4 regions of the Paenibacillus sp. E194 genome follow, and region 4 is predicted to be linked to each of the others. Evidence: riboswitches for the same ligand, from Rfam matches in the RefSeq annotation. Region 4 holds a riboswitch; each other region holds the start of a gene.

Region 1 (8,118 bases), on a different contig from region 4:
GGAACCGTGCGCAACTATATTTCAGTTATTCTCGACAAGCTTAATGTGGGTAATCGCATCGAGGCGATTACGCGGTTTAAGGAGAAGGGCTGGTTCAAGTAAGGCTAAATATCGATAGAAATGGAGGAGTGCGCTCAATGCGCGACTCCTCTTTTTGTGAAACCATTGCATAACCTAAATAGTCTAATGATGGTGAAAATTCGATTAAGGAGTGATTGGTAATGACAGTTACAAATCATACAACAGCAATTCCGAAATTAGGTGTAGGAGCGGTAATTCGCAATCACAATGACAAAATTCTGTTGGTCAAGCGCAACCGGAACCCGGAAAAAGGAACATGGAGCATTCCTGGCGGCAAGCTGGATATGTACGAATCGTTAGAGGAATGCGTTATCCGTGAGGTTAAAGAGGAAGTTAACCTTGATATAACGGTGACCCAATTGCTATGTACAGCGGAAACGATCCGTCCCGAAAATGATGAACACTGGGTGTCCCTCATCTACGATACGACAGTACAGGGAGGAGAAGCACGCAATAATGAGGCAGATGGAGCAATTGGAGATATGCGTTGGTTTTCTCTGGACGAGCTGCCCGAGCAATTGGCCTGCTTTACAAAGCCTGCAATAGATCGGTTGCTAGAAAAAGCTTGAATCCAGATTTAATTCAGTGCGTCTAGGGGAATGGACGGTGTGCAACATTTTCCGGGAAATAATGTGGCGGAGTGACAAAACAGAACAAAACTGCTAACAGCAACAGGATTCTTGTATCCTGTTGCTGTTGTTATTTCGAGGAACGATTGTTACACTAACAGGCAGCAAAATTTCAAAAACTGCAAAACGAAACTTACTCCTCATTCGAAGAACATGCTGCTTTGCTCCTCATCTGCAATCGCTTGAATTTCTTCTGATCCGATATTGATATAGACGTAGCCTTCTTCTTCTTGCTTCTTCAAGGCGCGTTCCTTGGTATACTTCGGACTTGCCTCTCCCGAATCCTCATCATAGACGAGCAGAATGCCATCTGTCTTGCGGAACAGCAGCTCGTCCCTTGCGATGAACTGCCATTTGCCACTGTAGGGGGCATTACTCACCGTGCCATAGTAATCGATTCCGCGCATAATTTCTTCGAAATAGGTTTGCTTCTCCTCGCTCCACTGTGCTTCAGGATTGGCGTACGCCGTAATAATGGAACATTTCAACTGCGGATAATGTTGTTTCAGCGAGATAGCAGCTTCGCAAGCCCATAAATCGACTCCATACTGGCCAGGTGTGATGACCCATTCTAATCCTTCTTCAATAAGCGGAATAAGGCGAGATTCTATCGCTTTGCGTATATAGGGAACTCCCTGATGTTTATTGTTATAAATGCCGAGTTCGTGAGCTCGGTAGCCGGTAACGAGTAAATTTTTCAATGTATGATTCCTCCGAGAATGTATCTATATATGTATGATTATAGACGGTAGAACTAAAAATGATAAATCATACAGGGAGTGGGACTAAATAGCTAGTTCATTCATCAATTTGACACATGTTTTAGTTCTAAAATCCCTGTTACAGAGACGTGTGGATTGGTTAATATGAGTAAGTATACTAACATTTAGGGGGAAAAAGTTTTGAAAAATGGGTTGCACTATTGTTGGGGGCAATATTAGTAGTAAGCATGACGGCTTGCGGAGATAAAAAGACGCTGCTGGAGCAAACAGCTCTTCTACAGCACAGACGACAACCGAGACAGAGAAAAAAGATGCTCCGGTTCCATCTGTCGATGAACTTATTCAAAAATCAATTGATGCAAGCAAATCGCTCAAGGACTTCTCTATGGAAAGCCAAGTGAAGCAAGGTCTTACGGTTAGCCAAGGTGAACAGAAGCAAGAGCAAAATACGGAAATAAAACTGAAAAGCGACATGACAAAGGAGCCTTTCAAACTGCATCAAGAAATGACAATGAACGTAGCGGGTCAAGGTGAGCAAAAAATCGTTCAGTATATTACGAAGGACGGCATTTATTCGCAAGTGAACGGGCAATGGACGAAGATGCCGGATGACATGAAGGCACAAATTCTTGAAGGTGCGGAGAAAGGGGCAAGCCCAGAGCAGTCCCTGGAACGCTTCAAATCGATTGCGAAAGATACGAAGGTATCCGAAGAGGGAACTAACTATATCTTGACGGCGGAATTGTCCGGTGACGGGATGAAGGAACTGGCGAAGTCGTTGATGACCCAATCTGGTTCTAACAGTAATCCACAAATGGAAGCAATGATTGAACAAATGAAGATTAAAAGCATCAAAATGAAGTTTGGTGTCAACAAGGAGTCGTACCTGCCGACGATATCCGATGTTGATATGTCTATGGAAGTAGAAGAGCAAGGGCAGAACGTTGCTCTCGATATGGTCATGACAAGCACATTCTCCAAGCATAACGAGATTGGCGAAATTAAGGTGCCACAAGAAGTATTGGACAGTGCTAAGTAATCACAGTGTATAGCCTAGACCGTCGAATCTATGGATTCGGCGGTTTTTTATTGCGTAAGTAGTCCTATTCTACTAGTTGCTCTATCGGAATAGGGCTACGCTCACTTTGTCTGTCAATCTATATTGGTTAATATGAGGGAGCATACTAACTTTGGGAGGCAGACGGTTTTGAAAAAGTGGACAGCAGCACTCGTAGCGATCATGGTAGTACTAGGCATTACAGCATGCGGTAACTCAACACCTACGGCAGGAGAATTGATTCAAAAGGCTACGGATGCGGATAAAACGTTGAAGAGCTATTCAATGGATGTCCATGTTGAGCAAGTGAATGGGATTCAAGGCGACAGCAGCAAAGAAGAAAAATCGGATATTAGAATCAAAACTGACTTCACAAAGGAACCGCTTGGTTTCTATCAAGATACGTCTATTGTGTCAGACCAAACGAACCAAACGATTAAACAATACTTCACCAAAGAAGGAGCATACTCTCAGGTCAATGGCGAATGGGCGAAAGTTCCGGATGAGTTGAAGGGCCAGTGGGAAACGAATATTAAAAGCCAAATGAGCTTGACGCAAAATCTCGACAAATTCAAGCCGCTAGAGAAAGATTCGAAGATTACCGAGGAAGGCAACGAATACATCATGACTACGGATGTATCAGGCGATAAAGGCAAGGAGTTGGCGAAGACGCTGTTGTCCGAGTCATCTGGTGAAGAAGCTGCGGAAGCGCTTGGCAAGATGAATGTTAAGACGCTTACCATGACATATGGCGTGAATATGGAAACCTACTTCCCGACAAAGAGCGACTTTACACTTGTGCTCGAAGGGGAAGAGAATGGACAGAAGATTTCGATCAGCATGAAGGTGACAAGCACAATTACGAAGCATAACGAAGTGGCTGAAATTAAAGTGCCGAAGGATGTTATCGACAACGCTCAATAAGATATGATTTCGATTATCGATGAAGAAAGAAAATAAAGTTATAGACTGAGAAAATATAGTTCCGACGGCATTGCTGTTATCACGCGGTACACCCCGTAAAAGGAAAAAAGAAGCAGAGATCCTATGTGACAATCTAGGATCTCTGCTTTTTGTGTCATGATGAATATCTTATTGCTCGTGTATCACGCGGTACAAGACGAGTGCCGCCTGCGCTCGAGTGAGCGTTCCCGCCGGATCAAGTTTGTTATCGGTGGTTCCTTTGATAAGTCCTTTGCTCACTGCGTACACAACGGCTGTCTTTGCATCCTGTGAGATGTATGCTTCATCCTTAAATCCAAGCGAAGCGCTTGAATGGGACAGATCAATTTTCAATGCCCGCGTAAGCATCACGACCATTTCTTCGCGAGTAATCGGTTTACGTGCCCCAGGCTCTGCAATCCGCTGTTCCCAAGTCTTTTCGTTATTCGTCAAGCGATCAAGCAAGGTGGCGAACTCCGCTTGGGTAATAACTTCGTTCGGCTTGAATGTGTGTATGCTGTCTTTGCCGCGCATCAGTCCGTGAGCTGCAATGACTTCAATTTCATCCTTTGCCCAATGTGCAGTAAGATCATCGAAGGATCTTGCATGCTCTGCAATCGTGTAGGTGCCGAACTGCGTGATCTGGAAGGAAATATGCTTCTTATCAGCTGCCTTCATTCCGGCCAGTTTATAGCTCCAAGCATTGGTTGTTACGCCTTGAGCTTCTGCGTACACGCCTGCCTTACGAATATCTTTTGTAGCTTCCATCAGCTTCAAGGAGATTTCCAACAGGATATTCTTTGCTTCTTGCGGCCCACGGATCGTGATCATCGGAGACGTAAAGGTCGTCTCGCTATGATGCTTGCTAAAACCTTTGTCCTTATGCTCTGCAAGAGACACCACAAGCTCGAGTCCGCTCGTTCCGATGAGTTCCACAATAGACTTATTCGGAATGGTAATATCGAATTCGGCTGTAGACAGAAGCAAATCCTTGCCTGATTCCTGCAGCAGTTTGGCGGCCGATTTGTCCAGCGTGAAGGAGACTTCATTGTAATCCTTCATGCTTACATCGCTAATATCGGGTTGAACCTGCTTGGCATTTTTGTCCTGCAGCTGTTTTTACACGGTATTCGCATCTATCTTGAACTCCGCATTCACTGCATGCTCCTTCATCGTCTCTGCCAGTAATCCTGCCTTCATCGTCTTACCGGCTGGAATTGTTCCCACAGAAGTCGAAGGTGTAGAACTACTAGAACCTCTAGAGCCTTCAGATGAGGAAGACGAAATAGGCAACTCTGGCTTCGGATTCGGAACAGACGGCTTGATGACATCAACGGTAGACGAGTGAATGTAACCGATTCGGATCCGTTCATTGTTTGCGTTGAACAGATTCGCATTTACAAGATTGAAGGTATATTTCCCTTCTTGGTCGCTCAAGAAAGCGATGGTTGCTATGTCGCCGTCTCCTTCATAAGCGCCTCCGTTGAGATTTACGGAGTAATCCAATTGCTTCTGGCCATTAGGTAAATCGGTTATGTTCTTTGTCGTGATAAGTGGGACATCCGGATAGTTCAACTTTTGATAGGTAGCCATCGTAACGCTTGGCTTTATATCTAAGAGAGTCAAGCGGCTGTCATAAGTAAGACTGAATGAAGCTGAATATACTGCTTCCGACACAGAATATTCGACCTTTACATCGAATGGATCTCCTGTCAGAACCTTAGATTTGCTGAGGCTAGGAGATACAACATCGGGATCGGGCTTTTTATCGTCGACGGAATTCTGCGTGACGAAGTTCTGTGTGTAATATACATTTGAATTCCCCCCGAAGTACACACCCACCCCTAGATGAGAAAAGTCTCCCAAAATATTCGAACGATGTCCTTTCGAGTTCATCCAGTTCCCGTGAACGAAGATGGCACTCGACTGTCCAGCAGCAATGTTTTCCCCTGCCTTTTGGTATACGATTCCGTCCGCCTTCAGCCGATCGAACGGTGATTTGCCGTCCGGATTGTTATGATCGAAGAAGCTTCTCAGCCCCATATCGTCGCTATGCTTGCGAGCAGTTCCCGCAGCCTTTTCATTCCACTTCAATGGCTTCATGCCCTCGCGGACACGCACAGCATTAGCCAAATCGAGGATTTGTTGCTCAAAGCTTGTCTGCAATCGCTTGCTAGGCGTGCCAAAGTACCCCTTGAACGCCAGTTCCACATCCTGGGCAATAAATTGGACAGCCGTCACCGTATTCCCTTGATGGAGATCATAGAACACGGTTGCATACATACCGCCGACCTTGTGCAGGCTATATTGTCCGCTGTTGTCCATATTGTAAATCGTATTGCCTTTCCTAATTTGACTGAGGGAAGATCCGAAGGCTACCTCTACCTCCTGCTTGGTTGAACCGAATCCAATGCTGCCATAAGAATCATTCGCATTCGTATAGAGTGCAACGACCTTGTGATCCTGAACACCAACTTGTAAGTAATGTTTATAATCCTGATTGTAAATATACCACTCGAAGCCATATTCACTTAGATCCTTGCGAACCGGCAGTCCGATTTTTTGGAATAGTTGATCCTCGCTCATTCCTATGGTGATGCCTTGCAGTTGGTCTGCCCCTGCCTGCGGAGCATTGTTCGTTTTCGTGACAGTAATCTTACTACCGACCAGCTTATCCGCTGCATAAAGGGTCGGCTGATAGATAAGTATCCCGGCTAACAGCGCAGCGCTAGCTGTAATCGTCATACGCCGCATTCTTCCTGCTTTAATGTGTTTATGCTGTTCTTGGTACATTGCGTTGTTGGTTGCTGTACAACATGGCCGCATCATTTCATCTCCTATTCTTTTACATTCTGCGATCAAATGAGATGAACAGCGGGGACGTTTTACAATAGCACAAAAAAAGCGCCACCCTAATGGCAGCGCACTAAAAAAAGACGCACGTAATGTCGCAATTAGGGCAACCCGGCTGTCATCGCATTGTGAAATACATTAGACCCGTGGCTTTGCGTCCCCTGCTTTCGCTAGGGTTTGCCATTATCCAAATGTTACAGATTAAATGTCTATAGTAACATGTTAATGAACAGCTTGTATACAACTGTGCCTATAGGTACGCAAAATTCATCAAGTACCACGTCTATCAACCCAGTACGATATTTATGTTAGTCATGCACTTCTTCAATGAAGCTGCCCCATTTTAAAAAAGGATCACGAAAGTGATCGATCTACTATTCTCTCATTCAGGCTACCAGCAGTATCTATGCAGAAAAGACCTCGCAATGGGAATGATCTGCTTGCTCCGGGAATACATATGTGATGTACGAGTTATCGCTCGGCAATTGTCTTTTTCATTGGCTCTCCCAGTCTACAACATTATTTTCATCTAACAGTCGAGACCATATTTCTAAGGCTATTTCCATTGAATTCAGTTAGATTGAAGACAAACTCCCGTGATATACTATACCGCGGGATTCTTTATGTTTTTTGTCTATAGTTCAATACGTAATTATCGGACACCATTAAGATTTCACTTCAATTTTAGTTAGAATCACATTGGCCGCTTCTACTACACCACCAGCATTCTGAAAAGTTTCTGACAGTTTTTGCGCATTTTCCTGATATGTCCGATTCGTCAACACCTCAGATACCGCTGCTGCCACATATTTTGGCTTCTTTCCTTTCAACTTTAAACCTGCACCCAGTTGAGCAACCCGATCAGCCACTAATCCTTGTTCGCTATGTTGCGGAAATAAAACCATTGGAACTCCAAAATACAGGCTTTCATTCGTACTATTCATACCGCAATGGGTAATAAATACATCTGCTGTCTGTAATATCGATATTTGATCTACGACGTTTTTCACTGTGAAATTTATTGGTATGTTGCCAAGAGAAGCAATTTCCGTTTTTTCACCAACTGACATCACAACATCATAGTCCGTATCTGCAAATGCCTGGATAATGTTTTGGTAAAAAGCTTGATTTTGATTCAGTATCGTCCCAAGGGAAATGTAGATTAGTTTTCTATCCCTTTTAATATTCTGTACCGACGGAGACTGCTTGATGGAAGGTCCGACAAAAGCATATCGCTCAGAAAACGTATCCGCCATCGGTTGGAATTCTTTCGTGGTATAGACAATGGTGTCTGTTTCATTATTATTTTGAACAATCGATACAAAATTCTCTATTTCATACCCATGATTCTTTAACAACTGAATTTTTCTGTTCATTCGGGGCAAACCCACGATCATTCTCCATAAATCGATGAAACCACGCTTCATCAGTTTCGCAGTATACTGGTTAAAAGCAAAGGTAGTAGTCGAACAAACATATGGAATTTCTAGTTTTTTAGCAAATAATTTTCCCCAAAAGCATATAGAGTCGGATACAATACAATCCGGCTGAATTTCCCTTAATTCCTTACATACCTTCTCATCCAAAGCGATGGTCGTATCGGCAACCATCTCAATTAATGCTGTAAAATCTTTGCCAACCTTACGATCCATTTCCTTTTGTGATAGCTGGGGCAAGAACTCATCACAAGCAATAAATGCAGCACCAGCACCTTCTATTTTTTCCTGAAACTCTAGAAAGGAATAGTACCAAACTTGATGGCCTCTATTGACTAACTCGGCTACCACCGGAATGGTCGGATTGGTATGACCATGCGCGGGTATCGAAAAAAATA
Region 2 (8,118 bases), on a different contig from region 4:
CAGCCAACGAACAAGGTCGCCTGTCTTATACAGCTTCTCTCCAGCCTTGAACGGACTGTCGATGAACTTCTCGTTCGTCAAGTCCTCGCGATTCAAGTAACCACGCGCCACGCCATCGCCACCGACCCACAGCTCGCCCGCTACGCCAATCGGCTGCAGCTTGCCATAGTTGTTCACGACATAGGCTGTCGAGTTCGCAATCGGCGCTCCGATTGGGATCGATCCGTCCTGCTCCTCTGCTATATGGTGGCAGCAGGAGAAGGTCGTATTCTCTGTCGGTCCATATCCGTTCACGATTTGAATTGGCGCACAGGCATGAAGCACTCGGTAGATATGCTTCGGAGACAATACATCTCCGCCAACGAGCAATGTTCGCACAGGTTCGAATAAGCGCTCATTTTTCTCAACCAGCTGCGTGAATAACGGTGAAGTCAGCCACATCATAGTGATGCCGTGCCTCACAATCGCTTGTTCCAACTGCTCAGCATCTAAAATCGTCGGCTTGTCAACGAGTACAAGTTGAAGTCCATTCAGAAGAGCTCCCCATATTTCAAATGTCGATGCATCGAATACAAGAGAACCGGTCTGTAAAATGCGATCACCCTCTTGGAATGATACGAAATTCGTATTCTTCACAAGACGAATCACGTTGCGATGGGTAACCATAACTCCCTTCGGCTTCCCTGTCGATCCCGATGTGTACATTAAGTACGCGATATGTTCAGGATTATTGAGGTCATCTATGTTTTCCATTGACTGTACAGCTAGTTCCGAATCCGTGAAACTGATGCTGCTCAGTCCTTCCGGCAATCGTTCAGCCAAATGGTCGCTTGCGAGTACGATATTAACACGGCTGTCCTCCAGCATATATTGAATCCGTTCCTGCGGATAATCTGGATCGATCGGCACATAAGCACCGCCAGCCTTCAAGATTGCGAGTACACCAATAATCATTTCTGGCGTGCGCTCTGTGAACAGACCAACCGGCTGTTCCGCCTTCGTCCCATGCTTCTGCAAATAATGCGCCAAACGATTGGCCTCCGCATTCAGCTCCGCATAGGTAATTTCACGTTCACCAGACACAAGCGCAACGCGATCAGGCGTTACACTCACCTGTTTCTCGAACAGACTGTGTACAGTCGCATGGCGGGGATATTCGGCATCCGTATTATTGAAGTGGTGCACGATTTCTTCCCGTTCTTGATCCGTAATCAGTTCAAGTTCTCCAATGCTGCACAACGGCTGCTGTGCTGCCTGCATAGCAAGCTGCTCGAAATGCCCTGCCATTCGTTCTACAGTTGCCCGTTTGAACAGCTTCGAACAGAATTCAAAGTTGCATTCGAGTTCCTCTTCACGCTCGATCGCCTCCAGCGTCAGGTCGAACTTCGATGTGCCGTTGTGATAAGGCAGCTGTGTGAAGACGGCATCTCCTGCTTGAAGCGAAAGATCCCCCATATTCTGCATAACGAATACGGTATCGAACAATGGATTGCGGCTTACATCCCGCTTCAGCTGCAGGCGTTCAACCAGGCTATCGAGCGGGTAATCCTGATGCTCATAGGCAAGCAGAAGCGTATCCTTCATCTCATTCAAATAATCAGCAAAGGCCTTGCCGCCCTCTGGGAAGCTGCGAATCGGCAAGGTGTTGACGAACATGCCCATCATTCGATCTACATCGGTATGTGTTCGAGCAGCAATCGCACAGCCTACAATCATATCCTCCTTGTCCACATATTTGGACAAGAGCACATTATATACCGACAACAGCACCATATAGAGTGTAGTTCCTTGGCGGAGAGCCAGCTGCTTCAAACCTTCCACCGTCTTGGCAGACAATGCTATACGAACCATATCGCCTTCAAATGACTGCACATTCGGACGAATATAATCGTATGGAAGATCCAGCAGTGGGATGTCCCCTTCAAGCACACTCAGCCAATACTGTTCATGTGCTTGTTCATCTTGTACACGCGTGGACTGCCATTCCGCATAGTCCTTATATTGCAGCTTGATTGGGGCCAGCTCCTCGCCCTTATAGAGTGCTGCCAGTTCTTCTGCAAACACACTGAGCGAGGTTCCGTCGAAGACGATATGGTGAATATCCAGCATCAGCACGTAGCGGTCTGCTGCCACTTTCGCAATCACAGCTCGTAGAAGCGATTGCTCCTCCAACTGGAATGGACGGACGAATTCATTCGCCAGTTCAGCAGCCGTACGGCCCTCGGCCTCTATAATCGGCACATCCAAATCAACTGTCTCATGCACCTTCTGTACGATCTGTTCCTCTTCCCAATGGAATGAAGTACGGAATGCTTCATGGCGCTCTACGATTTGGTGCAGAGCCTTCTTCAGGCGGCCAGTATCCAATTGGCCATTCACTTCGTACACAAGTGGAATGTTGTAGGCCATGCCAACTCCGCCCCGCTGTTGCAGCGCGAACATACGTGTCTGTGCTGGCGCGAGACGATAATGCTCCTTCTTCTCGGCTGGCGTTATCGATTCGTATTTTTCTTGCGCTCCTCCGTCGATAATTGCAGCAAGCTTGCCGACATACGGATTCGAGAACAATTCCTTGAAGGACAACGAGATATGGAAGTCAGCTGCGATGCGTGCTTGCAGCTGTGCCAACTTCAACGAATGCCCTCCAATCTCGAAGAAGTGATCCGCTGTGCCAATTGGAGAGATGCCAAGCAGTTCCTCCCAGATCGCGGCAAGCTTCTTCTCTGTATCCGTTACTGGAGCTTGATATTCGGTAGATATGCGCTCCTGCTTCTCCGGCTGAGGCAGCTTGGCCCGATCAATCTTCCCGTTAATCGTAAGCGGCATGCGCTCCAAGAACATGAAGTATGCCGGCACCATGAACTCTGGCAAATGCGAAGACAGGTACTCGCGCATTGCGCTCGCTGTCATTCCTTCTTCCGCTACTATATAAGCACAAAGGGCCTTCTGGCCAGGCGATTCTTCAAAAGCTACAACCAGCGCTTCCGTTACTTGCTCGTGCGCATGAATCTGCGCTTCAATCTCACCGAGCTCCATGCGATAGCCGCGAATCTTCACTTGATGATCCTTGCGTCCGACGAATTCCAAGTTGCCGTCTGGCAGCATGCGCACAAGGTCACCTGTTTTATAGATTCGTTCGCCAGCTACGAATGGACTATCCGCGAACTTCTCACGTGTCATCTCATCCTTATTTAAGTAGCCGCGTGCTACGCCTTCACCACCGACCCACAGCTCTCCTACAGCCCCAATCGGCTGCAGCATGCCGTAATCATTTACAACATAAGCGGTTGAGTTCGTAATTGGCGTACCGATAGGAATTGTTCCGTCTCCCTCTTCCTTCATCAGATAAGAAGTAGAGAAGGTTGTATTTTCAGTAGGCCCATAAATATTCGAAATCTCAATCGGTGCACAGTCCTTAGCCGCTCGATAGAAGTGCTTGGGCGACATCAGCTCTCCACCGACGAGCAATTGGCGAAGCGGCGCAAATATGCGCGGATTGCGATCAACCAATTGAATGAACAGCGCTGTCGTCAAGAACATAATCGTTACCTGATGGCGGACGAGCGCTTGCTCCAGCTGCTCAGCGTCCAGTATCGTCGTCTTGTCGATGAGCACGAGCCCTAAGCCATTCAACAAGGAGCCCCAGATTTCAAAGGTTGAGGCATCGAAGACAAGCGATCCCGTCTGCAAAATACGGTCGCCTTCGCCAAACTTCACATAATTCGTGCGCTTTACTAGGCGAATGACATTGCGATGAGTCACCATGACACCCTTAGGTCTTCCTGTCGAACCGGACGTGTAAATGATATATATAAGATCTTCTGGCTGATTCACAGATACCAGATTATCGCTAGATTCATCAGCAAGGCTCGGGTCATCCATATGAACCTGCTCGATGGTATTTGGCAACTCGATATCTGACGAACTGCTTGTCAGTACCAGCTTCGTACGACTGTCTTCCAGGACATATTGAATGCGATCCTGAGGGTGATCGGGATCAAGTGGAACATAAGCTCCTCCCGCCTTGAGAATCGCTAAGATACCAACAACCATCTCTGCACTGCGCTCTGCCATAATACCAACAGACTGTTCACGATCGATGCCAAGCTTCCGCAGCCTGCGCGCCAATTGATTCGCACGAGCATTCAACTCGCAATAGGTCAACTCGCGATCATCTTCGATGACAGCTACTCGATCCGGGTTCAGCTGAGCCTGTTCCTCGAACAGCGCCTGAACCGTGAATGTATGAGGATATTCAGCTCGTGTCTGATTCATCCCCTCAATTAACTGGAGCTTATCCTGCTCTGTCAGCATTTCCAGTTCGCCAATACGCTTCTGAGGATGCTTCACAGCTTCATCCAGCAGCTGCAAGAAGTACTCCCCCAGCTTCTCTACCGTCGATAACTGGAACTGATTTTCCTTGTAATACATCGTGAACATCGGTAATGCGCCCGTTCCAGCTGCATGCTGAATGCAGCTGTGCAGGTCACAGTCCTGCGCTCCCTCTGGAAGCATGGGCCGAACATCTTCTCCGTACCAGCAATACGTTGCCACATCACTGTCAGAAGCTATTTCAGAGCAAGTCAGGTTACGTCCTTCTGCGCAAGCCGACAAGCTGTTATGAATGCTCATAATTCCTTGCAAGGTTACGTCGTCCTGACTGACTACTGTATGGTTGCCATTGCCGTGTCCCGCTTGAACGGCATGAAGAGTTACTTGCTGCGAGTTGTAGAACCGGGACAACAGCGTTGCCCACGCACTGAACATGACGGATTCCAACTTGACCGAATGCTCGGCCGAATGCTTCTTCAGAAGACGCATTGTCTCCTCAGGCAGCTCGATAGAATGTACGTCATAGCCTGCCAATCGTTCTACTGTCAATTCCATGAAAGCCAATTCTCGTCCTCTCCTTTATACGATCCAACCCATTTCGTAAACCTATGAGTCAACTGCTCCCATGTGATGTACTCTATTTGCTTGGCAAATTCCATATGCTGTGCGCACACAGTCATACTATAGCCTGTTACAGGAACGACATATTGCTTTACATAATTATGATCAACATTCCATAATTGATTATGTTGTATAGGTACAGCTGTCTCCTGCACAATCTCGAATGTGCTGGGAGGCAGGCTGAGACCCGTTCCTAATGCCTTCAGAACACTTTCCTTAGCCGTCCATATGTAAAAAAACAATTCCTGACGCGCACGACTGTCGTTCGTATTTGCAAGCAATTCCAACTCACGCGGCGAGCATATCAGCCTAGCCACGTCCATGTTCCATTCTCCTGCTTGCTCTATATCAATCCCGATTGGCGCTTCATCCAATGCCACTGCTATGAACGCACCGGCGTGAGAGATGTTGAAAAATACCGGATCACCCTCCACATATGGCTTGCCGAAGGGATGAGTGTGAATAACAAGTTCGTTATTCGAACATTTCAAGGTTTGGCATAGCAGCATGCGGGCCAATATGTCAGCCGCAACCGTGCAATAAAGGTCTTCACGGTTCCGAAGTCTATCTAACCTTTTGTATTTTTCAGGTGTAACGAACGGGATAAATCGATCCATCAATGAATCTATGTCTTCGTAGGAAGTACACTCGTCCCATTTTAGCAACACAATTTCCATCATTTACCCCAGCTTCTGTGCGCAAAAAAAAGGCCATTTAGAATAGCCTTGTCACCAAATAACCGTTGTGTGGCTACCGCAACATAAATGGCAACCCGGCCGCCGTAATCCATGAAGATGTTAGGCCCGAGGTTTTGCGTCCTCATCTTTCGAAGAGTTTGCCTTTAAATCCTGATGTTGTTCTTCTTGATGTATCCATTGCGTGTCGCAGATCGATTATCAGGCAAGAATGTCATAGCAATGTTACGCACTAGTTCTTGTGACATGTATCGCGTGAATAGGTCTAAAGTACATATTACATATTAGCATGTTGGAAGGTCGCTTCCCCTATCCAACTCAAGACCCATATTTTATATCGGTTGCTCGAATGAAAAGATTAATACTTTTTCATAACACTTTTCAATTTTTCGACACGAAAAATCATTTTTTGTCATTTTATAGTCATTTTCAAGGTTGTTTCACCCTATTTCCGACAAAAACACCCCTATTCTCTCTATCCTTGCTCCCATAAATTCGTGCAATTCCCTCCAACTGCTCGACACATTTGTCGATTTCTTTATAGAGCCACTACTGCTTATCCCCCTCTCCCCTACCAATTACCTAATAGACAGCGCTGTAGTCATTTCTTACTCATTACACAACTTCCTCCACTCTTGGTGATACATAAAAAGCCTCGGAAATCATTCCGAGGCTCTTATTGAATGTCATCTATTTATCTTCTCTATTCCACATCATGAGGATTAATATCCGTCACCAACTGTCATTTCGTTGGATGCAGTGGACAGCGCATTCACCGTTGCACTTCGTCCATCTGCTATGGACATCACGAATACTTTATAGGCAACGCCTGTGCGAATCGGATTGCCATATGCATCATTATCGGACAGCGAGAATATGGTTGAACCATCGCCTGATACACTAACCAATTTATAATTACTTCCTGCCACACGATTTGCCTGATCCAGGTTGAATGAACCCGCTGAACCGGAAGGAACGGCCATCACTGCGTAATAGGCAATTCCGTTGTCGCTGCCTGGCTTCGTGAAGTAAGCCTTGAAATCATTCACGCCTTCTCTCGATGCAAACACGTTCGTAGGTGCCTGAACAGATTGATTTACCAAGGAAAATTCACCAGAAGGTGAAGACAAAGCATTCGAGGAGCCGCTTCTATCATCAGCTACCGTAAGCACGAATACCCGGTAAGCAACACCTTTTTGAATGTCGTTGCCTTGAACATCCCGCAAGCCGGTTGTTAGCGATTGTCTTACATAGCCACTCTGATTCCCAACCCGAATGTAGCTGGATGATCTCACCTGTCCCGCACTATTTGCGTCGAATGCATAGGACTGGTCTGCACGGACGACCATAATACGGTATTCATTTACGTACGAATTACTGGATGGTGCATTAAAACCTACTTCAATGTCGCTGGCATTACCGTTTTTGCCAATAATCTTCGCTTCTACATTCGTCACAACATCAACCGAGGCATTGCCTTTAAGCGTCACCTCTGGAGATGGAGCAGACAACGCATTGTTCGCTTGGCTATTGGAGCTTACAGACAGAACAAATACCCGGTAGCTATTGCCGTTGCGAATTGGTGCTCCATCTACATCTCTTGCATCCGCATCGAATACATGTGACAAACTGCTGCCACTCCGATACACGACAGCTGAGTTCCAATTATTAACTCGATTGGCCTCTGTTAGATTAAAACGGCTTGCATTGGAAGACTTCACGACCATGACGCGATAATGGTTCACATTCGATTCATCTGCGGCACGGTTGAATGTTACCCCCAGGTTCCGTCCATCATTGTAGTTGCCGCCCATACTGCTTGCCGATACGTTGGTTGCAGGGTATACCGTCGAATTGTTCGACAACGTAATCGTATCGGAAGAGCTGGACAGAGAGTTCACATAGCTGCCGCGTCCGACAGACAGCACATATACTTGGTAGCTGGTTCCGTTACGGATCAGATCGCCATCTACGTCTCTCGCAGTAGAGCTCAGCTTAAGGCTGACGTCTCTGCCATTCGTGTTCATCGACGTGTAGTTATAGCTGGACACGTTGTTCGCTTCGGATACATCAAAGCGGTACGATCTGCTCGTCTTCACAACCATAATCCGATACTGGCTAATATTCGATTCATCCGATGCCCGGTTGAAGGTAACCATCATGTCGCGGCCGTCATTATAATCTCCGACATCGCTTACTCTTACATTGGAAGCACTGTACACCGTTGAGTTATTCGAAATATTGATGGAGTCAGATGCGCCCGACAATGCATTGTAATCAGAGTTGCTATTCGATACCGACATGACGAACAGGCGGTATGTTTCCCCTCTGCGGATTAGTGAGCCATTCACATCACGCATATTAGATGGCAATGTTGAAGTAATGCTATAGCCATTCTTCGAGACATCATAATAATTGCTAGATGAAACCCGGTTAGCTTCATTCAAATCAAAGCGATAAGCATCCGAAT
Region 3 (8,118 bases), on a different contig from region 4:
ACAGGAAATGCAAGTATTGTAATTAACAGTAATGATAATAAACCTCCTGCTCCCGCATTAATAGGTAAAAAGAGTACGCCTGCTCCAATTGCTGTTCCAAAAAGGCTCAATGCCCAGGTGGTATCTTGCTTGTGCCACTTTTTGGGATCTGGATATTTTTCGTTTTTCCCTGTAGGATCTTCAGCAGTAAATTCAAGTTTTTCGGCTGTATTCCCATTCATATTATAATTCCTCCTTGTATACTGGTTAACTACTTTATCATTTCCTCTCTTTTAAAACTGTTAAAATTGTTTACGTTTTCAAAACTATTTAATGCATACTATTACATAATGTGGCAATAACAGATATCGATACACTCTCCTCTCATCCTTGATAGAGAATTGGAGAATGAACCTTAACAACTGTGATTTTTTTCACAAATTATGAGTTGTAATCTCATTTTTTTCTATAACGCTTACATTTCAGTGTAACTATTGTAATCTTTTATTACTATAATTATATATTATTATAATCTTATTTTCTAGTAACCTTATCTTCGAAAATTTTGTTTTTAATAGCAATTCCTGTGGGAGTGGCTGCAATTCCACCTAAACCTGTCTCTCTTAATTCGCGAGGCATCTGTCTTCCTACTACGAACATCGCTTCAATTACTTCATCAGCATTAATGATGTTGGTTACGCCCGCTAATGCAATGTCCGCTGCTACTAAGGCATTAGCCGTTCCAATAGCATTTCTCTTTACACAAGGAACTTCTACCAAGCCTGCAACCGGATCACAAACTAGACCGAGTAAATTTTGCAGTGCAGTTGAGAAAGCGTCAGAAGATTGCTGAGGTGTTCCTCCGGCAGCTTCTACTGCTGCTGCTGCAGCCATTGCTGAGGCACTACCTACTTCAGCTTGACATCCTCCGAAGGCTCCGGAAATACAAGCGTTATTTGCTACTATCATTCCTAATAAAGCTGAAGTGAATAGAAAATGAACCTTGTCTTCATGACTTAACTGTAAACTATCTTGAATACTAAACAGCACTCCCGGAATTGTCCCACTTGCACCTGCAGTTGGAGTTGCACAAATAACTCCCATCGACGCATTTACTTCATTAACTCCGATAGCGTTTTGGACCCCGAGCATCATCAAATCTCCAGAAAGGGTTTTTCCACTTTCACGATATTGTTTTATTTTAACAGCATCCCCTCCGGATAAACCGGTCGGAGAAAATACTCCATTGCCCTCAGCGCTTTTCTTTACAGCATTCTCCATAGTCACTAAATTTCTTTCCATTTTTCTCCAAACATCTTCATAAGAAGTTTTAGTTTGCTCGATTTCCTGCTCGATTGCTAATTCATAAATTGGCTTTTTCCTTTGATTAGCTGCATCGATAATTTCCTTTATAGTCATGTACATAAACTTTTCACCCCTAATCTAATTAAAGAATAATGATGTTAGCTGCACCGCTGGAATTTCCCAATTCCTTCTGAACATCACTAGATAATTGAGAATCCACATCAAATTGATATAAATATTTTCCTGACTTCTCCAAACTATTAAAATTGTTAATTTCCACATTATATTGTTTAAAGATCCTGCGTAATATAAATTCAAGGTCATCTCTCTCGGAAATCGCTATAATAACCGGCAATGGCCCTTGAAGATGTAAGCTAAACCCGTCAATTTCTATATGTTTAATTTCAATTAATCCGCCACCGACTGAAGTTCCCATTGTTCTAATATTTCGATTTCCATCCTCCAGATAAATATCTGCAGTATTCGGATGACCGGCAGGACTATCACCTGCTTCTTCTAAAAAGGTAATGTCAATTCCTTTAGATTCTGCTATTTCAATAGCACCAGGCACCCTACTATCGTCGGCAGCAAATCCTAATATACCAGCAATAATTGCAAAATCAGTTCCGTGTCCTTTATGGGTTTCAGCAAATGATTCATAATACCTTACCACAACTTTTTTTGGAAGACCTTGAAATAATTTATTGGCAACTGTTCCAATAGCTAAGGCACCTGCAGTATGTGAACTGGAGGGGCCGATCATAACCGGTCCAATCACATCAAAACAACTTTTGTAATTAACAACCCTTTTTTCTTTAACAGGTACTAATTTCATGTTCATATTAGTTTCCTCCCCATAGTTGCCATACTAGTCACCCGCCCACCATGTAAGGGTTTTCAAAAGTAACACTAAGAATCATCAAACCCTTTCTTAGTACGAATTGAATACTTGGATAAATTATCGTTGTAATCATACTCGTTGCAATCAATGCCATCAAAACAACGATGTTTTCTGATCCTTCTCACATAATTTGAAATAATTTATTATAGTAATTATTTTTTATTACTACACAGACAGAGTACCACATAGATATTCATGCAGTCAAACAAATGATAATAAATTATTTTTATCGGAATTTTTTATTACAAATTTAATGTTTCTCCCTTTTAAAATTCTAAAAAACTTGTTATAAGTTATAATAGGGTTGTCTATTTTGAATGCTGGCTTCTTCATTAAACGAAACCTTGCCGATAAAAGACCCGAAGTTGGGTTGTCTATAGCTGAAAAAAGAAGAACGCATCTATGTACGAGAAGTAAAGCGCATCTTTTATTGAAAGAGATTTTGCTCAACCTTGGAATTGAATATGAATTCGCGAGCAATTTCATAGTGAATGAAATTCAGGAATAACTGATTAGGAGGAATACTTAAATGGATAATGAACTATTTCGACACTATCAAAACATAATGAATTATTTCGGGGAAATTTTGGGATCTAATTATGAATTTGTATTACATGTTTTAAATCCTAATGGGGGTTCTCAAATCGGTCACATAGTCAATGGAGACTTAAGTGGAAGATCTTTAAATGGCCCTTTAACTGACTATGCAAAAAAATTAATCAACGAAAAGGTATATTTAAAAAAGGATTATGTTGTAGATTATGTTGGAGAAGGACCAAGAGGTAAAAAATTCCGTTCATCAACTTTATTTATAAAAGATCGTGAAGGTCAATTACAAGGTCTTTTATGTATAAATTTTGATGCGGATGTCTATAGAAAAGTCGCAAAGGATATATTAAAATTGGCCAATCTAAGTTCAGCTATAGATCTTATCGAACAGGAAACTGACCAGGAACAACCTATTGAAAAACTTACCGATAATATTCGTAATATCATTTATGGAGTAATAGATAAAGATATATTAGAATCCGGTGCTCAGTTATCACCTGAACAAAAGAAACTTGCTATTTTCAAATTAAAGGAATACGGGGTATTTGAAGTTAAAGGTACAATAAATGAAGTTGCTGAAATAATGGGAATGTCGGAATCAAGTGTTTATCGTTATCATCAAATGATATCTCGCAACGACAAGTAGCCCCAATCGAATCAGAACAATAAATCGAGCAATACAACCTTGGATCAATCCGAGGCCGTAGAGCGAAACAAAAGACGACTATTATTCTATTTATGGGATAATAGTCGTCTTTTTCACTGTATACACAAGCCTGTACCACTGGCTTCTCACTTCGGTAGCTTTACTATTCTCTTCACGTTAAGAGCGAAGATTGCCATTATGCCTTGTAACTCCATGCCAACAAGATCTAAGGATAACGCTACGCCATACCCATGTCTATGTTTGAGTTCACTGTTCTTCGCCTCAATTTTGTAGCGTTCTTTTGCCTTTGTTTTGAAAAATTCTCCCTCTTGGAATACCATTTGCTAGGTGTGTAGTTTTTGGCAGTAGGTATTTCAGCCACTAGACCCTTTTTACAGCGCGCATATAAAATTTTATACTCATAGCCATGTATCCTCGATAAAACTCTAGTATCAAGTTTCAAAACAATAAGCGTAAAATGATAATGGAAATAATACCGCCCAGTACGGTTCCCAATAAACTTCTTGTTTTTATCGCAATTAAAAAAGTCGGTATGGCTGCAAAAAAATTCAATGTTGTTGGTAAGAGATGTAAGCTTTCCGTCATGGATAAATATCTCTTGACCTATCAGAGCTGCTATTACAGAAATGGGAACATAATTTAACCAACGCATTGCCCATTCTGGTAATTCAAAACGACTAAGCACCATAAGAGGAACGACCCTTGGAATGAACGTGACAAAAGCTGAGCCTAGAATAATCAAAAAAATGTCCCATCTTACTTCCATTTTTCTACCACCATTCCTATTGTTGAAGCAATAATTGTAGCCACAATAACGCCCATACTGCTGGACAAAAAGAAAGAACTTCCCACAGCAATGACCACTGCAATAATTGCGACAACGATATCAAGTTTGATTCTATTTCGCCCTAACATGGAGAGTACGAGAATGCCAATAAACATAGCTGGCAAGGCAAATGCTAGTCCGAATTTCTCCGGATTCGAAATCCATTGTGCCAAAAATGCTCCTGCTAGATTCGCTACAAGCCAATTTACATAAGCGGTTATGTTGAGACCATGCATCCATTTCTCACTGATTCGCTTTCTCTTGGCCGCCTCGGTAATCGCGACACCGAATGTCTCATCGGTGAGTAGAGTACCTACTAGCATGTTGCGAAGTGGAGTAAGATGCCGGAAATAAGGTGCTAGTGCGGCACTAAGTAAAATATGACGAAGATTGACAAAGAAAATCGTAATAATAATGGCAGTAATCGAACTACTTGCTGCTATCATACCCGCAGCAATAAACTGAGCTGAGCCAGCATAGAGAATCATAGACATCAGAGCGATCTCAGTGATGCTAAGTCCCGCAGTCTTTTGGATCACACCTGCAGCTAATCCGATACTTAAATAACCCAGCAGCGTGGGGACACAATCTTTTACTCCTTGGATAAAGCTATCCTCATCTCTCGGAGACGAATTCATTTGGACGTTCGACAGACTCATTTCATTCCCTCTTTATTTTCAAGTATTAGAAGCTAACTTACTAACTACTACGAAAAAGTGAAAGAAAATACGGTTCAATTTATTTGAACCGTTTCCCGGTAACAACATGAAATAGGTTAGGAGCGTTTTTCCAAAGCGCTTCTGCTTTCTCTGGGCCCACTTCTTTCACTAATTCTGAGAACATAATGTCATGCCTGATGTATTCCATCGCGATTAACACAAGTGCCGGGTCTTCCGTTTTTACCGCCCATGCAGGTGTATTTGGCGCGAAATTTGCAATTAAGACTTCTTCATTATCTCGTGCAACAATCGTTAAGCGGCCGTTCATACGTTCCTCAGCTACTTCTGGAGCCATGTAATTGTGATGAGTAGTTGCCCCAAGCTGAATCTCAGGTGCTCCAAAAAGAATAGAAAAGACGTGGATATTATCCTTTATCCGCTCATCTATAGCACCTTTTATCGAAGCGACTTGTGGTTCCCAGATCGACAACCATATTTCTTTTTTAGCTTTATCGATTATGTCAATCATTTCGGCCACAACGCGCTCATCACTGCTGATGCGTCGAATAACATCTACTTCTTGTTCACTTTCTAACGCAGATAAATTCTTTTCAAGATAATCCATAGAATTGTCAAAGTCATTACGCAATCGATGGATTAACTCTTTTGCTGGTAAAGGTGCATAGGTTACGGGGTCAGAAGGTACTGTGTACACCGCACCTTTATCCATTAATTTTGCCAATACTTCATAAATCGTTGAACGAGGCACACCCGACCTTTTGCTTATTTCATATCCGGTTATAGGGGAGTTTTTCAAAAGCCCTATGTACGCTTTACATTCATATTGTGAAAAGCCCCATTTCTGAAGTTCTTTAAAAAGTTCTTCCATGGCAACTCCTTTAGTAGTTAGTGTGTTACTTACTATAAAATAAAATGAATTAGCTGTCAAAGCTATAGCGAATGAACGATATTGATTGCATTAATTTGACTTATAAGGAAAGTTACACTCGGTTATCATTTTACGAACTCTGGATCGTTTATCCAAATTTAAATAGTCTCACCCCCTCCCTTTAGACCTACTGCCCAAGCCTTATCGCAAATTTGGAATATGTAAAAATACATTGCAGGGAATATCGAGAGAACGGCGCAGTTACGGGGCTGATGCCCAACATCAAACCATATGGAATTCATATAACATCCTCTTATCGCATCCGGATTTTAACATGATAGGGTTATAAGTGAATAATAATATCGAACTATGTTCAGATATTCACAAATAATCCGTATGACCCATTAAATAAACGCGAAACTGCTGTATATTTAACGGTGTAAACATGTATCGTTATGCAAGAGTATGCATGTTTGCACAGATATTACTAGGCAAAGCTAGGGAAATCTAGTGACGCAAAACTAAAGGGGCTAAGGAAGAAATTCTATGCTAGCCAGTTGCCGATTAATAGATCCTAACCCTATTAGTCGTATGCGTTGTTTTGTATAGTTATAGCAAGATCCCCCACCCTAGCTGCCTATTAATAAAATCTATTGATAGGAAGTGAGTAACGGATGAAGACTAGGAAAAAGCAGAGTGCCCGGAGATTATTCGCAATGACGGTAGTGACCATCATGATGTTCGTGTCTTCGTTGGCACCGGCTTATGCAGGGTCGGCTGTTTCCGCAGCACAGGAACCTGTGGTCAAAAACGCGACAAAGGAAATCCGGAATGTTATGTACTATGGCGATTGGTCGATTTGGGGAGGACAAGGGAACTTCTATCCCAAGGATATTCCTGGCGATCAATTAACCCACTTGAACTATGCGTTTCTCGATTTTGACGCCCAAGGCAACCTTGTCTTTACGGACAAAGATGCGGCTGTAGAAGCGCCTGTCGGCCAGGAAGGCGTACAATGGCAAGCGGCCAATGCGGGCAGCCTTATCGCCCTACAGCAATTGCGCGCAGAAAACCCGAATCTGAAGATTGGCATCTCTCTTGGCGGATGGTCGAAATCAGGCGACTTCTCTGTCGTAGCGGCCGATGCTTCAAAACGGGCGAATCTGATCCAAAATGTGATGACATTCATCAAGTACACGAACATGGACTTCGTGGATGTCGATTGGGAGTTCCCAGCTGAAATTCGACAGCCTGATCTGGTCGATAATAAGAACGATGAAGGCACGAAATACGCCACGCCGGAGGATAAAAACAATTATATTTTGCTCCTGCAAGACCTCAAAAACGCATTGAATAAGCAAGGATCCGAGCTTGGGAAAGCGTATGAACTGTCTGTTGCGCTTCCGGCGCCAAAGAGCAAGATCGATATCGGCATAGATGTGCCTAGACTGTTCAACATTGTAGACTTCGCCAACATTATGAACTATGACATGCGCGGCGCATGGGATGAAGTAAGCGGCCATCATACTGGCTTGTATACGAATCCGAACGACCCGCTCACGGGCAACAACCTGTCGGTCGACGAAAGCGTAAAATACTTGATTGAGCAAGGTGCCGAGCCGAACAAGATTGTGATTGGGGCGGCCTACTACACTCGCGGCTGGGATAAAGTGTCGCAAGGATCCGATCCGAGTCATCCAGGACTATTCGGCGAAGCGGCACTATCCGCCAAGGATGCGGATCAGTCTCCATCCCGCGGCGCGGTTGGCGAAGCAGCGCTCACCATTGGGGACGCCGGCCGTCGAACAGGGATTTGGTCTTATCGCAACCTTGACAAGCTAAAGGCCACTTACCCAAATCTCAAGGAATATTGGGATGATGCAGCCAAAGCTCCCTATCTGTATGATGGGACAACTGGCGTATTCTACACCTATGACAATGAACGATCCATTCAAGAGAAAACGAAATATGTGCTCGAGAATGGTCTGGGCGGCGTAATTGCTTGGATGGCTTCCAACGATGCCCCTACTACGAATCCTACCAAGCGTGACAAATTAACAAAGACAACGAAAGAAGGCCTCTTCGGAAGCCAGCCGTTGACAACCCATGAAATTAAATATACCAAGCTGGACGTTACGGCAGATGTGAAATCGTATACAGAAGCTTGGGGCAACAATAAAGGGGTTGAAATTTCCCTCTTCAATAACGAGTCCTTGACCGAATCGAATTCAGTGTTGAGAGCCGTGGAAAGAGGCGCGAAAACGGTTAAGCTGCCGAAGCTTTACATCCAAGCCGATGGGCCGCTGACTTCCGGCGATTATTTGGCGGGTATCGTAACTAATG
Region 4 (8,118 bases):
AACTTATGGGGAGATCAAGGAAAATATTATTACGAAAGTAACCATAAAGGATAAGGCAGGTAACAATATTACCAAAGTCCGCCCTGATATCGGCGATAAGGTACAAATCATTTTTGATTGGAAGCTCGATGATGGACATAAGTATGGAAATGGTTCGACATTCAAGTTCAAATTACCTGATCAATTTGGAGTGGATCGGGAGTTAGTTGGTGAACTTGAAGGAGGAAGCGGAACTGTAGGTACTTACGTTGTAACGAAAAATGGTGAAGTGACATTCACCTTTAATGATGAAATCGATAATGGTCAAGGTTTGAACGGTTTCTTCGAAGTTTGGCGAGAATTCGACGAAAGCAAATTCGATGGAGGAACGAAGCAAGAAATCAAGTTTGATGATATCGGATTTTCCTTCATCATTAACTTCAAAAGTAAAAATGAAAGCAATATGACCAAATCTGGCTCACCAGATAAGACGAGAAATCCGAAAAATATCAATTGGAATATCGAAATGAATCGAAACAGTGAAAAAATGATAAATGCAGTATTGGAAGATGAGTTTCCAAATGGCTTAGTATTAGACAAATCCTCCATCAAAATATACGAAATCAACGTTCGTCGTGATGGTGGTGAAGCGATAAAGGGAGCCGATGTTACTAGCAAGTTTACGATAAATCCTGAAGATTCCAAATTTAGTATTGCATTTGGCGATATCGATCAGGCTTATCGAGTTGAGTATGCAACGATAATTACTGACTTGTCTGGCTATAAAGATGGACCTGACTATCGAACGAAATCATTTAAAAATTCAGCGAAGCTGACAGGAGATACGCTTCCCAAGCCTTATGAAGTTACAAAAGAAGTGGAAATTACATTCAGCAAACCGTTGAACAAGAAATCCGTTCATTACGATTCTAGTACACAGACGATTACATGGACAATTGAGTACAACTATAATGAGCGAACCATTGATCAAAAGGATGCGTGGATCAAGGATATCTTTGATCAGAGTAATTCTCAAAAGCTGGATGAAACATCGTTTGTCGTTAAAGAGATGACAATCAAGGATTCAGGCGCAGCTGTGGAGAAATCGATCCCTGCACTTGAACAAGGGAAAGATTACATCGTCGTACCAACAACGGACGGTTTTGAGTTGAAATTCAACAAATCGATTAGCAGTGCCTATAAAATTGAATACAAAACGAAATCTGTTAACCGCGTGTACGACAGCACAGAGGTTACAAATAGTGTGGAAATACATGATGGTACAACAGAAGTTGGAAAACAACCGATTGTTCAGGTCATTTTCAGCAAATCTGACGGTGTTGTTGATTTTAAGAATAAAGAGGTTACTTGGACATTAACAATTAACTCGGATAGTAAAGAAATGAATAAAGTTAAAATTGAAGACACGTTCAGTACGGATGTATTTGATTTTGTACCAAGCAGCGTTGTAATTGAAGAGGCTGGTACACAGAAGAAGCTGGTAGCAGGGAAAGATTACACCGTAACAAAGACAGCTGCAGGCTTTGAAATTCTCATCGAGAATATCAAAACAAAGCATAAGATCTCATATGTAACAAAGTTTGATCCTAATAAATTCACAAAGGAAGAAATCAACACGGCAAAACTTGTGGATTGGAATGAAAAAGATCCTCAGGTTCCTTATATCAAAGTAACTGGAAAAGCGAAACCGGATAAATATACGGTTACAAATGGAGACAAAACAGGCAGCTACAATGCGATAACAAAAGTGATCACATGGCAAATTGACTTCAATTACAATTTAAATGAGATTAAGGAGGCAGTCGTTAAGGACTTCTACACAGAGGGGCAAGATTTTGTAACGGGTTCCTTGAAGGTGTATGAATTAAATCTTAATGGCGGAGAAAATGACGTTAAGCAAGGAACGGAGATCTCCGATTATACGTTCCAAAATGTGAGTGAAAACGGTCTAGACGGTATCGTCATTACCTTCACGAAGAAGCCGATCAATACGGCATATCGTATTACGTATGATACTAGTTTGAAAGGTAAACAGGTATATAAAACTTATAAGAATAATGCAAAAATGTATGATATGGGCGATGCCGGGAAGAAAGTATTCGAGAAGTCGGCAGAAGTTCCACCGGCATTTGGCGGAGAGTATGTATCCAAGAAAGGCGAGCAAGGGAAAGGTGAAAAATCTGATCTTGCATTATGGAAAGTTTCCATTAACCGAAGCCAGTCCTTTATTGACAAAGGTGCGGTTCTAACAGATACCTTATCAAAGGGTCACACATTGGATCAAAAATCGATTAAGCTCTATAAGCTAGGAGCGGGAGAGGCAGGAGCACAGACTGGCGGGACACTGGTTGAGCCTCTGGACAGTGTAGCGAAGCTTGAATTTAACGGGCAAACCTTCACACTTACGTACCTTGACAGTCTGGAAACATCGTACCGAATGGAGTATCAATCCTATATTGATGCTAATGACGGTGATGTCATTACCAATGATGTGTCTTTTAAGGGGCAGACAGTTGGTCAAGGTAACAAAGAGGCACAAATTCAGGTGAGTCTCTCTGGAGCTGGAGGGGGAGCAAACCCTTCAGGACGCGGTAAATTAATTATTAAAAAAGTAGATGCAAACAATGAAAAAATCACGCTACCAGGAGTTGAATTTGAACTCTATGATCAATCGGGAACTGTCTTACTAGAAAAATTGGTTACTGATAAGAATGGTGAGGCAACTTTTACAGATAAGAGATTTAGAAAATATAAGCTCAAAGAAGTAGAAGCGCCAAAAGGATATTTTATTCAAGGTGATGGTTGGAGCTCTGTTTCGTTCAAAAAAGACGAGCAAATAGAAGTCATCAAAAACACGAAAGGCGTATGGGAATTCGAGTTGACCAAGGTCGATGCGGATTATCCATCCAAGGGGCTGCAGGGCGCCATCTTCAAGCTTCAATTAAAGGATGAACATGACGTGTATCAGGATGTTCCTGGTAGAACGGATGAGCAGACGGATAAAAACGGGAAGCTTAGGCTGAAAGATCTCCAACCCGGAGGCAAATACCAACTTATTGAGGTAAAGGCTCCTGAGGGATATAAGTTGGATTCAAATCCAAAGCCGATTCAATTTGATATTAAAAAGGATCAGACAACACTAGCAACGCGTACGGTTGAGAACACACCACTTCCTGGCTCCATTACTGTAACGAAGAAAGATGCAGCTAGCGGTGCGTTGCTCTCTGGTGCGGAATTTGTCCTTAAAGATGCGAAAGGAAATATCATTGCCGCGAAGCAAACTGTTGCAGATGGTATCCTGAACTTCGACAATTTAAAGAGCGGCACCTACTATGTAGTAGAAAAGACAGCGCCAGAAGGGTATGTGCTCAATACTCAGCCGATTACAGTTGAAGTCAAGAACGGAACGGACACACCGGTTACCGTCTTGAACAAACTGGTTCCAGGATCGGTGAAAATCATTAAAGTGGCGGCAGGCACGAATACTACACTCCCTGGTGCAGAATTCCGTATCCTTGATGCACATAAGCAGCCAGCCAAGGATCAAACAGGCAAAGAATTGACACAGTTGGTAACGGATGAACATGGCCAATTAATCATTACCAATCTGAATCCAGGCCAATACTTCGCGCAAGAAACGAAGGCACCGGTAGGGTATGTGTTGAACGGTGATTTATTTGAATTCACAGTAAGCAAGAAGGCAGTAGCTGAAGTGAAGGTACCGAATACACGTGAGCCTGAAGTGCCTAAGACCGGAACTGCTAAGTTGGTTAAAGTTGATGCGGCCAATGAAGAAAGGAAATTGCCAGGTGCGGAGTTCCGTTTGCTGGATGCGAATAAGCAGCCAGTCAAGGATCAAGCAGGCTTGGAATTGCCGCTGCTAATCACGAATGAGCATGGCGAAGTCACGATTCCGAACCTGAATCCGGGCAAGTATTATGCAGAAGAAACAAAGGCGCCAGTCGGATATGTGTTGAACTTGGAAATAATCGAGTTTGATGTGAACGCTGGCAAGGAAGCAGTAGTCATGATACGTAATACACTTGATTTACCGCCGACGGGTTCAGTGAAGGTGATTAAGATTGCATATGAGAATAAAGAGAAAAAGCTGTCTGGTGCTAAGTTCCGCCTTCTGGATGAGGAGAAGCAACTGGTTAAAAATGAGGCAGGAGCAGAGCTTCCAATCCTGACGACGGATACGAACGGAGAAGCATTCCTTCCAGCCTTGAAGCCGGGTAAATACTTCTTCGAAGAAACTGAGGCGCCGAGCGGCTATATTCGCAATACTACATGGATTGGGTTCGAAATTACGGGAGGACAGTTGACTGTCGTTACGGTTGAGAATGTCCGTTATACCGATGGAGGGGGCAAGACGGATCCTTACAAACCGTGGGAGCCAAGCAAGCCAGGCGACAAGACACCTCCCAAGACAGATCCGAACATTCCAACGATCCCTGGGCAGATCGTCGATCCTACAGATCCAAAGACGCCAACAAATCCTGGAACGACGACTGACCCTGATCGACCAACTGTACCTGGTGAGACAACTGATCCAGATACAGAAGATACGACGGAGCCGGGCGGAAACAAGGGCAATCCAGACGGTGACAAGGATGATGAAGGAAGTCCGGATGATGCAGATCTAGGAGCCAAGACGGATTCGAAGAAGCCGAATCCTAAACCGGGCGGCAAGCTGCCGCAAACTGGTGAAGAAGCGCCTGTATCGCCAATCGTCGGTATGATTCTAATTACTGCCGCAGCACTCATGTGGATTGCTCGGAAGCGATTATTTGTAAGACGTTGATGTGATGAACCGCCAAGGAGAGTTCCTTGGCGGGCATCCTACTATTCTGTCCACATACAGAAGATTACAATCGTTCAGGTGTGTACAAGCAGTTCTGTTGCATGTTACCATAGACATATAACGGTTACATTTGGATAATGGCAAACCCTCGCGAAAGCAGGGGACGCAAAGCCACGGGTCTAATGCATTTACACAATGCGATGACAGCCGGGTTGCCCTAATTGCGACAATACGAGCGTCTATTTAAGTGCGCCGCCATTAGGGTGGCGCTTTTTTGTATATACAAGAAGCGCCCCTGGTGTTCATCTCATTCGAGCGGATAACGTCAAAGAATGGGAGATGGTAAGAATGGGGACACGTTGTATGGCAACAACTGACAACAACGCAAACTGGCAAGTAGAAGAAAAACAATCATTAGTAGGCACCAAGCGACGAATTGCAATAGGGCTTAGTGCTGCATTGCTGTTCGGCATGTTCATGCCACAGCCAACTCTCTATGCAGCGGATGCAACAAGCGGAAGTGGGGCTGCTGCATCAGAATTGAATGCGCCACAGGCGGCAGGAGTCAAGGTTCTGGGCATTTCGCTCGGTATGAGTGAGAAGCAGCTCTTCGAGCGACTGGGACAACCAACACGCAAAGACTTAAGCGAGTACGGGTTCGAGTGGTACATTTATAACAAGGACTATAAGCAATATGTGCAGGTCGGTGTGCTCAACAAGAAAGTTGTAGCCCTATACTCGAATGCTAAGGCTGATTATGGCAGCATTGGATTTGGTTCGACGAAGCAGGAAGTCGCAGTAGCCTACGGGTCTTCTATCAGCCGAATTAAGAAAGGGAATACCATCTACAATTACAAGGATAACGGCGGAACATACAGTATGCACAAGATGGGCGACGCTTATGCGACGGTGTTCTATGATTTGAATCAGCGCGGTACAGTAACAGCTGTCCAATTCATTGCTGAAGCTGTGGAATTGTCGTTCAAGGGCTACTTCGGAACGCCTAGCGAGCAATTGCGGACAAGCTTCGAACATCAAATATTCGATTTAACGAACGCGGTTCGCGTACGCAATGGCAAGAAGCCGCTGCAATGGAACGATAAGATCGCGGGAACAGCACGCGAGCATAGCGGTGATATGGGAGTAAGAAGCTTCTTCGATCATAATAACCCGGATGGCAAGTCGCCGTTCGATCGAATAAAGGCAGACGGAATCATATATAAGTCCGCAGGAGAGAATATTGCCGCTGGCCAGACGAGTGCTATCTTCGTTCATGAGAACTGGATGAACTCGGAAGGGCACCGTGCTAACATATTAGGGGATTATTCGCGGATGGGTGTAGGCGTATTTTTCGGAGGTAAATCGAAAGTCTACTACACGGAAAACTTCTATACACCACGAAGCTAGCAGGCCGTGGTAAAAAGACGCCTTCAATCCCACAGAAACAGTGGTGTTGGAGGCGTCTTTGATTGATGCGGCTTAAGGAGTCTTCTCCATGACAGCCTTCACAATAAGTCGGTGTGTGGCTGTGTCGATTGGATCACAGGTGATGAGTGTCAGCTCCCGGTCTGTTGGATTCTGATCGAGAACGGACAGGTCTTCTGGGGTCACGACGGATTTCGATTGCACGGTATACGTGTAGGTCTGATCTGATGTTTCTAATTGAACTTTATCGCCTTTTTTCAACTCATCGAGCCTGTTGAAGTGTCTGCCGAATGTCAGACTGCGATGGCTCGCCAATACAAAGTTGCCAATCTCGCCTGGCATTCGGCCGGGGACAACGATTCCACTTCCAACCTTGAGAGAAGCAGGTGTGGCTCCTTCTACCATAGGTTCTCGCAGATCGATTTTGTCGATCGATATTGCCCCATATACTAGGAGACCGTCAATGGATTTAGGCTCCCGTTTTTTTGGTGTGGTTGAATCGGTTTGTGTCTTGGAGATTACTTGAATGCTGTCTTGCGGCAAGTTGTCCCACTCAGTAAGGAGACGAAGCTCTCTTTGTTGTTCGTTGTATTGATTCCACTTCGGATATAGGATAAGAGCTAACCCAGCAAGGAGAAACAATAGAGCCGTGAAACCAAGCAGTCTGGACATGATTTGATTCTTCTTCGTAATAAGAGGCACCCCCTTAACGCACTATGTCTGTGCCTCTATTGTACCGTATGTAGCAATATGTTTTCCATAACTCACCATGATGGTAGGTGCGATTTCGTAGGGAATCGGATAGCAGCAGTGAAACTCAAATGCAGCAATCGGATGCTGGAAGGTGGCATTGGCAAAATCTAAGGTGATGAGGATCCTTCTTTAGAGGAAGCCTGTTGACGGATTGCTTTATGCATCCAAATGGCAGCTTGTGAACCTTCCGCCATCGCAATCGTAACCTGTTCCGAATGCACACATACATCTCCTGCTGCCCATACGTTGGGGACATTGGTCATTTTCGTACGTGGATCCACCATAATGTGTTTATTTTCATGACGTTCTATCCCAAGCTGCTCTGCGAGGGAGGACTTCACCTCATTGCCTCCGAAGGCAACAAATCCACGCTCTCCATCAATGATCCTTCCATCGGAAAGTCTCACGCCACGGAAGACACCTTCTGCCTCACATACTACTTCTTCAATCTGTGCTTTAATTACTTCAATTCGCTGAGCGTCCAATTGGTGCATTTGATCAGCAGACAAGGGCTTCTGCTCGTGATTCACATAGACGACGTCACGGGTCCAATACAATAGCGTTAGTGCCATATCAGCTCCTGTAGTGCCAGAACCAAGCACAATGGTTCGCCGACCGCTCACTTCATAACCATCGCAATCAGGGCACACATACACCGTAAGGCCTAGGCAAGGCATGAGATTGGGCAAGGATGGAAGCCGATCCACGATTCCAGTGGCGAGCAGGAGTGTACTTGCTGTGAAGAGGCCATTCTCTGTTGTCGTCACGGTGAAGCCACGCTCGCCATTAGGTGCGAGACTCGTCACGGTATCATCAAGCAGATGTATGCCTAACGACGTGGCCTGCTGTTTACCCAAAAGACGAAGCTCAGTACCGGACACTCCCTCAGGCCATCCGAGCACATTATGGTAGGAACGGCATATCGTCGATCTGCCATAACCACTATCAATCACCAGCACGCGGTGTCGATACCTCCCCAGCTGAATGGCAGCTTGCAGTCCGGCAATGCCGCCACCAATAATAATGCTCTCATAGCACATAAGCAGACACTCCTACCCTTGCTGAATGATTATTTCTTGAAATAATGCCTGGCATGCCAAACAAGAGATCTTACTTCCCCTGCTGCTTCGTTAAAT

What was found. A riboswitch is a leader RNA that binds a small molecule or an ion and turns the genes downstream of it on or off. The one in region 4 is predicted to bind cyclic di-GMP.
Region 1: it holds a riboswitch for cyclic di-GMP, as region 4 does, so the genes downstream of both, AZ66_RS30510 (CAP-associated domain-containing protein) here and AZ66_RS01230 (CAP domain-containing protein) in region 4, are expected to answer to the same signal.
Region 2: it holds a riboswitch for cyclic di-GMP, as region 4 does, so the genes downstream of both, AZ66_RS01405 (4'-phosphopantetheinyl transferase family protein) here and AZ66_RS01230 (CAP domain-containing protein) in region 4, are expected to answer to the same signal.
Region 3: it holds a riboswitch for cyclic di-GMP, as region 4 does, so the genes downstream of both, AZ66_RS33350 (glycosyl hydrolase family 18 protein) here and AZ66_RS01230 (CAP domain-containing protein) in region 4, are expected to answer to the same signal.

Annotation. Positions count from the first base shown of each region.
Region 1 covers NZ_JMDX01000053.1:10,383-18,500, reverse strand. The annotation lists gene AZ66_RS09880 (response regulator transcription factor) at 1-102, shown strand, start outside; gene AZ66_RS09875 (NUDIX domain-containing protein) at 222-650, shown strand; gene AZ66_RS09870 (DUF1273 domain-containing protein) at 851-1,411, opposite strand; gene AZ66_RS09865 (DUF6612 family protein) at 1,818-2,471, shown strand; gene AZ66_RS09860 (DUF6612 family protein) at 2,640-3,413, shown strand; gene AZ66_RS09855 (S-layer homology domain-containing protein) at 3,582-4,493, opposite strand; gene AZ66_RS30510 (CAP-associated domain-containing protein) at 4,551-6,176, opposite strand; cyclic di-GMP riboswitch class I at 6,387-6,476, opposite strand; gene AZ66_RS09845 (macrolide family glycosyltransferase) at 6,950-8,118, opposite strand, start outside.
Region 2 covers NZ_JMDX01000005.1:24,829-32,946, forward strand. The annotation lists gene AZ66_RS01400 (non-ribosomal peptide synthetase) at 1-4,887, opposite strand, end outside; gene AZ66_RS01405 (4'-phosphopantetheinyl transferase family protein) at 4,878-5,633, opposite strand; cyclic di-GMP riboswitch class I at 5,717-5,803, opposite strand; gene AZ66_RS01410 (copper amine oxidase N-terminal domain-containing protein) at 6,371-8,118, opposite strand, start outside.
Region 3 covers NZ_JMDX01000102.1:1,817-9,934, forward strand. The annotation lists gene AZ66_RS15330 (aromatic amino acid transport family protein) at 1-221, opposite strand, end outside; gene sdaAA (L-serine ammonia-lyase, iron-sulfur-dependent, subunit alpha) at 514-1,404, opposite strand; gene sdaAB (L-serine ammonia-lyase, iron-sulfur-dependent subunit beta) at 1,427-2,125, opposite strand; gene AZ66_RS15345 (helix-turn-helix transcriptional regulator) at 2,715-3,380, shown strand; partial or broken gene AZ66_RS15350 (IS5/IS1182 family transposase) at 3,527-3,724, opposite strand; partial or broken gene AZ66_RS15355 (AzlD domain-containing protein) at 3,840-4,167, opposite strand; gene AZ66_RS15360 (AzlC family ABC transporter permease) at 4,158-4,886, opposite strand; gene AZ66_RS15365 (TrmB family transcriptional regulator) at 4,966-5,775, opposite strand; cyclic di-GMP riboswitch class I at 6,256-6,340, shown strand; gene AZ66_RS33350 (glycosyl hydrolase family 18 protein) at 6,450-8,118, shown strand, end outside.
Region 4 covers NZ_JMDX01000004.1:46,736-54,853, reverse strand. The annotation lists gene AZ66_RS01235 (SpaA isopeptide-forming pilin-related protein) at 1-4,804, shown strand, start outside; cyclic di-GMP riboswitch class I at 4,934-5,024, shown strand; gene AZ66_RS01230 (CAP domain-containing protein) at 5,153-6,211, shown strand; gene AZ66_RS01225 (class D sortase) at 6,284-6,901, opposite strand; gene AZ66_RS01220 (NAD(P)/FAD-dependent oxidoreductase) at 7,090-8,022, opposite strand; gene AZ66_RS01215 (alpha/beta-type small acid-soluble spore protein) at 8,093-8,118, opposite strand, start outside.